Cohaesibacter gelatinilyticus: one gene and its partner. The main gene of each other region encodes a partner of the protein of the gene in region 2 in a complex. Links are inferred from orthologs where the notes say so. Each region holds a gene or a part of one and is shown on either strand. Other genes may lie near its edges. The genes, in order: CRO57_RS06950 and eno.

The links.
Region 1: the proteins of eno (region 2) and CRO57_RS06950 are in contact, whole or in part, in a solved structure (PDB 2FYM), measured with the Escherichia coli proteins. The link is inferred for Cohaesibacter gelatinilyticus from one-to-one orthologs.

What each region holds. Positions count from the first base shown.
Region 1 is NZ_OBEL01000001.1:1,561,731-1,565,181, reverse strand. Bases 171-3,297 are described here. They hold CRO57_RS06950 (Rne/Rng family ribonuclease), read right to left. Parts: upstream 2,953-3,297; coding sequence 388-2,952; downstream 171-387. Other genes in these bases: CRO57_RS06955 (pyridoxal phosphate-dependent aminotransferase), read left to right, coding at 171-298. Also shown: more of CRO57_RS06955, read left to right, coding at 1-170. UniProt on the Escherichia coli protein: Endoribonuclease that plays a central role in RNA processing and decay. Required for the maturation of 5S and 16S rRNAs and the majority of tRNAs. Also involved in the degradation of most mRNAs.
Region 2 is NZ_OBEL01000001.1:1,426,224-1,429,335, reverse strand. The notes cover bases 236-3,023. They hold eno (phosphopyruvate hydratase), read left to right. Parts: upstream 236-883; coding sequence 884-2,164; downstream 2,165-3,023. Other genes in these bases: CRO57_RS06380 (hypothetical protein), read left to right, coding at 2,376-3,023; CRO57_RS06390 (GNAT family N-acetyltransferase), read left to right, coding at 249-761. Also shown: CRO57_RS06395 (DUF1835 domain-containing protein), read right to left, coding at 1-170; more of CRO57_RS06380, read left to right, coding at 3,024-3,112. UniProt on the Escherichia coli protein: Catalyzes the reversible conversion of 2-phosphoglycerate (2-PG) into phosphoenolpyruvate (PEP). It is essential for the degradation of carbohydrates via glycolysis.

The DNA of each region.
Region 1 (3,451 bases), 140 kb from region 2 along the record:
TATCATCAAGGCCGGATATGCAAGAAACAGAGATTTGTTGATGGCGGAGCTTCCAAAGATCGGCCTGGGCAACTTCATGCCTATGGATGGAGCATTCTATGTCTATTGCGATATCGGCAATCTGACCAATGATTCCATGGATTTTGCCAAGCGTTCACTTGAGGAGGCCAAGGTTGCGATCACGCCGGGCGCGGATTTTGACGTTGATCGTGGCCATCGTTATGTGCGTCTGTCTTTTGCTGGCACATATTGTGCAATGGAAGAAGCCGTGCGTCGACTGGGAGGATGGCTGGCCTAATGCTCTAGTTCGCTCACCTATTCGAACAAAGAAAAGCCGCATCGAAATCTCGATGCGGCTTTTCTTATTTCCGGAAGAAGGAGCGGATCTTATAGAAAGCCGCTTTTCTGCCACCAGCCACTACGCTTGGGACGAGGCTCTTCCTCTTTCTTTTCTTCTACCTGAGGCTCGCTTGGTGCTTCGCTGCTTTCAGCTGCTTGTTCTTCAGCAGCTTCAGCTTCTTCTGGGGCAGCTGCTGCTTCAGACGTTTCCTCGCCTTCTTCAACTGGCGCTGCTTCAGCTTCCACTGCTGCTTCTGCAGGAGCTTCAACAGCCTCTGACTCAGCTTCAGATACGCTCTCAGATACTTCTGCTGCAGGTGCTGTCTCAGCAGGTGCTGCCTCAGCTTTCTCTTCTGATGCTTCCTCAGCTGGTGTTTCATCAGAGCTGGCTTCTGTCACGCTTTCATCAGCACTTGCAGTATCTCCGGAAGAAGCCTCAGCAGCTTCAACTGGTGCTGCTTCTGTTTCAGATGCATCACTGTCAGCGCTGGAGCCTTCTGCTTCAGCAGGAGCATCTTCCTCGTCTTCAGAAGCACTCTGTGTTTCAGTATCGTTTTCAGATCCTTCGCCTTCTTCACCATTGCGATTGCGACGATTGCGACGGCCGCCACGACGACCACGGCGGCGGCTCTTTCTTGGGCGATCTTCCTTGCCGTCTTCTGATGCTTCATCTTCGTTGGCTTCAGATTCGCCTTCATCAGAATCTGTTGAATCTTCTTCTGACGTTGTCTCGTTCTGTGCCTCGGCAGCAGAGGATGGTTTCTTACGGCGGCGACGGCGACGGCGACGCTTGGAACTGCTTTCCTGTTCCTGGTCGCCACGTTCGTCTTCTTCGCTCTCATCGCTGTCAAGGCTATCGGTTGTCAGCATGGAAACGGTCTGGGTTGGTGCAACCGGCTTTTCAAGCGGCTCACCGCGCTCGATTTCCAGATGCTTGCCTTCGAGATTCTCTTCAACCTCAATGGTTATGCTTATACCAAAACGTAGTTCCAACTCTGCCAGATTTCCACGCTTCTGGTTGAGGATGTAGAGCGCAACATTTGTGCGTGTCTTGACCAAAAGATGATGGGCAACCCCACGAAGCAGATGATCTTCGATGGTACGTAGAACAAGCAAGGCAACAGACGCTGCTGCGCGCACATGGCCGGTGCCATGACAATGCGGGCAAGGGTCCATGGTGCTTTCCAACACACCGGTGCGGATGCGCTGACGGGACATTTCCATCAGGCCGAAATGGGATATGCGGCCAACCTGAATACGAGCCCGGTCAGATTTCAGACAATCTTTCAGACGCTTCTCAACAGCACGGTTGTTGCGCTTTTCTTCCATGTCGATGAAATCGATAACCACGAGACCGGCAAGGTCGCGCAGGCGCAACTGACGAGAAATTTCCTCCGCAGCTTCCAGGTTGGTGGAAAGCGCGGTGTCTTCGATATTGTGCTCGCGTGTTGAACGGCCGGAGTTCACGTCAATGGAGACGAGCGCTTCGGTCTGATCGATAACGATATAACCACCGGATTTGAGGGTGACTTGTGGTGAGAACATCGCATCAAGTTGTGGCTCAATTCCATAGCGGGTGAAAATTGGCTGCGCTTCCCGATAGGGCTGAACATTCTTGGCATGGCTTGGCATCAGCATGCGCATGAAATCTTTGGCTTCGCGATAGCCATCTTCGCCCGATACAAGGACTTGTTCGATATCCTTGTTATAGAGATCTCGAATGGAGCGTTTGATCAGGGATCCCTCTTCGTAAACCAGAAGCGGGGCTGCAGATTGCAGGGTCAGATCCCGAACATTTTCCCAAAGGCGCAGCAAGTATTCAAAGTCACGCTTGATTTCGGCTTTGGTGCGAGATGCACCAGCCGTGCGTAGAATGACACCCATGCCATCAGCAACATCCAACTCGGATGCAATTTTCTTCAGGCGTTTACGGTCGGCCACGTTGGTGATCTTGCGAGAGATGCCGCCGCCGCGTGCGGTATTTGGCATCAACACGGAATAGCGGCCTGCCAGGGAGAGGTAAGTGGTAAGAGCTGCGCCCTTGTTGCCACGTTCTTCCTTTACCACCTGAACCAGAAGGATCTGACGTCGCTTGATCACTTCCTGAATTTTATACTGGCGTGTGCGACGGCGACTGGAGCGCTCCGGCACTTCTTCCATGGCGTCTTCAGCGCCTACTTGCTCTACGCTGTCGCCGTTTTCATCAGTGGTTTCGTCAGATGCAGACTTGCCTTCAGGATCGGTTGCGACCGACTCATCACCAGGGTTTTTGGCTGTTTGCGCAGGTGCTTCATCATTCTCAGAATTGTCGGGAGCGTCGTTATCGCTATCCTTCTCTTCATCCAGCAAAGCCTGACGATCAGCGACAGGAATTTGGTAATAGTCTGGATGAATCTCGCTGAATGCAAGAAAGCCGTGGCGATTGCCACCATAGTCAACGAAAGCCGCCTGAAGCGACGGCTCCACGCGGGTGACCTTGGCTAGATAGATATTGCCACGCAATTGCTTGCGATTGGCGGACTCGAAGTCGAATTCTTCAACCCGACTGCCGCGAACGACAACCACCCGGGTTTCTTCCGGATGCGTCGCATCAACGAGCATTTGATTTGCCATAAGGAAAAGTCTCCACGACAACGCGCGCCGACAACCGTTCTGACTGGTGGGTCCAGTACTCGGCAGGTTCGCGCTTCATCGCTTTTATCTGATGACGACCCGGTCTGATTGATATACGCCGAATACATGCGTTCACGATCGGCAAAGTGCAGCATGGAAGCTGACAGGTTGCTCTCGATCTTGTGTGAAAGGCAGTGGCGCATAGGTGAGCCGGATCCTCTTGTTTCAATTTTCACAACTGCCGGCACATGGTACTGGCAGAAAACTCTCAATTGGCTTTGGCTCGCATCCCGGTTTTATCGGCGCAGGCAAAGCGAAAAATCTGGTGATCGGACTGAAAATTTTGGGATAACTTTCCAAACAGACCTGATCTGATATGAGCTAATTATATTTCGAGGGCCAGTCACGATTGTCTTTGCCGGGATTGGCGAGGGGACGGTACTTCTCCAAAGGAAGGAGGGCCTCTATGTCTCGCTCAGGTATAATGTCCTGACTCCTC
Region 2 (3,112 bases):
GCGCCGTTGGCATGATGTTTGGCTCGGATTTTGGCAAACAGATCATCATCGGCATCAGGAATGGGCCCTTCATGTAGAACATCCCGCCATGGCAGGATGGTATCGCCAATGCCTGCTTCTCTCAGAATGCCCGCAGCGCTGTCGCCGTTGGTGATGATGAGCGTTTTCATAATTCGTCCTGCCAATTAATCTAGGTTTATCTCCTACCTGATTCGGCCAGTCTTGGTCTCATCCTTTGAGGTATTCAAATGATTGCAAAATCCGAACGTCTTGTGTTGCGCAAGATTGATGAGCGTGATGCTGCCTTTTTGCTCGAACTTATGAATGAGCCTGCCTACTACGCCATGATTGGCGATAGGGGATTGAGAACGCTTGATGATACCATTGAGCATTGTCGAGAAGTGTTCATGGCTAGCTATGATAAGAATGGGTTCGGCATGTATCTTATCTGCCTCAATGATGAGGGTCAGACGCCAGTTGGATTTTGCGGTTTACTCAAGCGCGATTGGTTGGAGCTGATTGATATTGGATATGCCATTCATTCCAATCACTGGCGAAAAGGATATGCGTTTGAAGCTTGTCAAATGGTGCTTGCTCATGCCTTGAATGATTTGGGTATGAGGGAACTGATGGCAATAACATCATTGGAGAATGACGCGTCGCTCTCCCTTCTCAAGAAATTGGGTTTTCATGTTACCGGTGAGAGGGTCCATCCTGAGAGCGGAGATGGCCTTCACGTTCTCCAAAAGAGACTGGTTTAACGCTATCGCTGTGCATATGGGTGTGATGCTGTAAATCTCGCATTTTTCACTAGGAATCTCGGTGGTTTTTGGGTAGACAGCAAGCATCTGAACTCCCTTGATCCACGTAATGAGGATATACCATGACCGCTATCATCGACATCTTGGGTCGCGAGATCCTGGACAGCCGCGGCAATCCAACCGTAGAAGTTGACGTTATTCTGGAAGACGGCTCTTTTGGCCGTGCTGCCGTTCCATCTGGCGCTTCTACTGGTGCTCACGAAGCTGTTGAGCTGCGCGATGGTGAAGAGCGTTATCTGGGCAAGGGCGTCCGTAAAGCTGTTGAAGCTGTCAATGACGATCTTTTCGACGCTCTGATTGGTCTGGAAGCTGAAAATCAGATCCAGATTGACGAAGCGATGCATGATCTCGACGGTACCGACAACAAAGGGCGTCTTGGTGCAAATGCGATCCTTGGCGTATCCATGGCAGTTGCAAAGGCTGCAGCAAATGCCGCTGGTCTTCCGCTATATCGTTATGTTGGCGGCACCAATGCTCGTACCCTGCCGGTTCCAATGATGAACATCATCAATGGTGGTGAGCATGCGGACAACCCGATCGATGTACAGGAATTCATGATCATGCCTGTGGGCGCCGAAACTATGGCAGATGCTGTTCGTATGGGCGCGGAGGTGTTCCACACCCTCAAGAAGGGTCTGCAGAAAGCTGGTCACAACACCAATGTTGGCGATGAAGGTGGTTTTGCTCCAAACATCGAATCCACGGAAGCTGCTCTGGATTTCATCATGGAATCCATCGAAGAGGCTGGCTACAAGGCTGGCGAAGATATCTATCTTGCTCTTGATTGCGCTTCCACTGAATTCTTCTCTGATGGCAAGTATCACTTGAAAGGTGAGGGCAAAGAGCTGGATAGCGCTGGCATGTCCGACTATCTGGCTGCACTCGTTGATAAATATCCAATCATCTCCATCGAAGATGGCATGGCAGAAGATGACTGGGACGGTTGGAAGTTGCTGACCGAGAAGGTTGGTGATCGTTGTCAGCTGGTCGGTGATGATCTGTTCGTAACCAACTCTGCTCGTCTGCGCGATGGCATCAATATGGGCGCTGCAAACTCAATTCTCGTGAAAGTGAACCAGATCGGTTCCCTGACCGAAACTTTGGATGCTGTTGAGACAGCTCATAAAGCTGCTTATACCGCTGTTATGTCTCACCGTTCTGGTGAAACCGAAGACGCGACCATTGCCGATTTGGCCGTTGCGACCAATTGCGGCCAGATCAAAACCGGCTCCTTGGCTCGTTCCGACCGGTTGGCAAAATACAATCAGCTGATCCGCATTGAAGAAGAGCTCGGCCCAATGGCAATCTATGCTGGTCGCTCCATTCTGAAAAAGCGCGACTAGCCTTTCATTCATACCCTTGGTATTTGAGTGATCTGATAAACTAAAGATCCGGCACTTCGTTCGAGTGCCGGATTTTTTTGCCCGACGAATCTCTTTTGAGAGGGGCCGATCGAGAGATATTTCCACTTGCTTAGCGCTGCGATGCATGCGACATGACAAGTCCCACCTGCAATTTCGATTGCCCTTATTTCTCATTTTCATGAGCGATGTGATGACATCCTATCTCGTCAAACTGACGCGGCTGAGCCTTTCTACATTTTGGGAACTTATCAAGATCATGCTTCCCATCATGATTATGCTTCGTGTTGCTGAAAGTATGGGCTGGATTGATTTACTTGTTCCATGGTTTGAACCAGCAATGTCGTATGTAAATTTACCTGCTGAGGCGGCGTTGATTTTCATTACATCGGCTTTGATGGGGGTATATGGCGCGATTGCTGCCTTTCCGGTTTTGATTGGTCACGAAGTAACCGCCGCTCAAATTACATCAATCTGTATGTTCATTCTGATTACGCATGCCCTGCCAATTGAACAGGCCATTGTTCGTAAGGCAGGAGCTAGTTTTTGGGGCACTGTCATCTTGCGTCTTGCCGTTGGAATTTTGGCGTGCTGGCTGATTGATCTGATCGCAAAAACAACCGGCTATTTGAATGAGCCTCAATCAATTGAGCATTTCAAATATCTTGGCCAGCCTGATGTTGGACATCTGGAATGGGCAATGACCAGTTTGCAGGGATTGGGCTTTCTCTTTATTATTCTTGTCGCACTTTTGGTTGGATTGGATCTTCTTGATTGGTTGAATGTCACCAAATGGATCAACAAGTTGCTGGCTCCATTGCTGAAGATTTCCGGGCTTGATCCATCTGTTACGCCAATCACGACAACCGGGATTCTGCTGGGGCTTTCCTATGGGGGCGGACTGATCATTGCCCGCGCCAATGATGGATC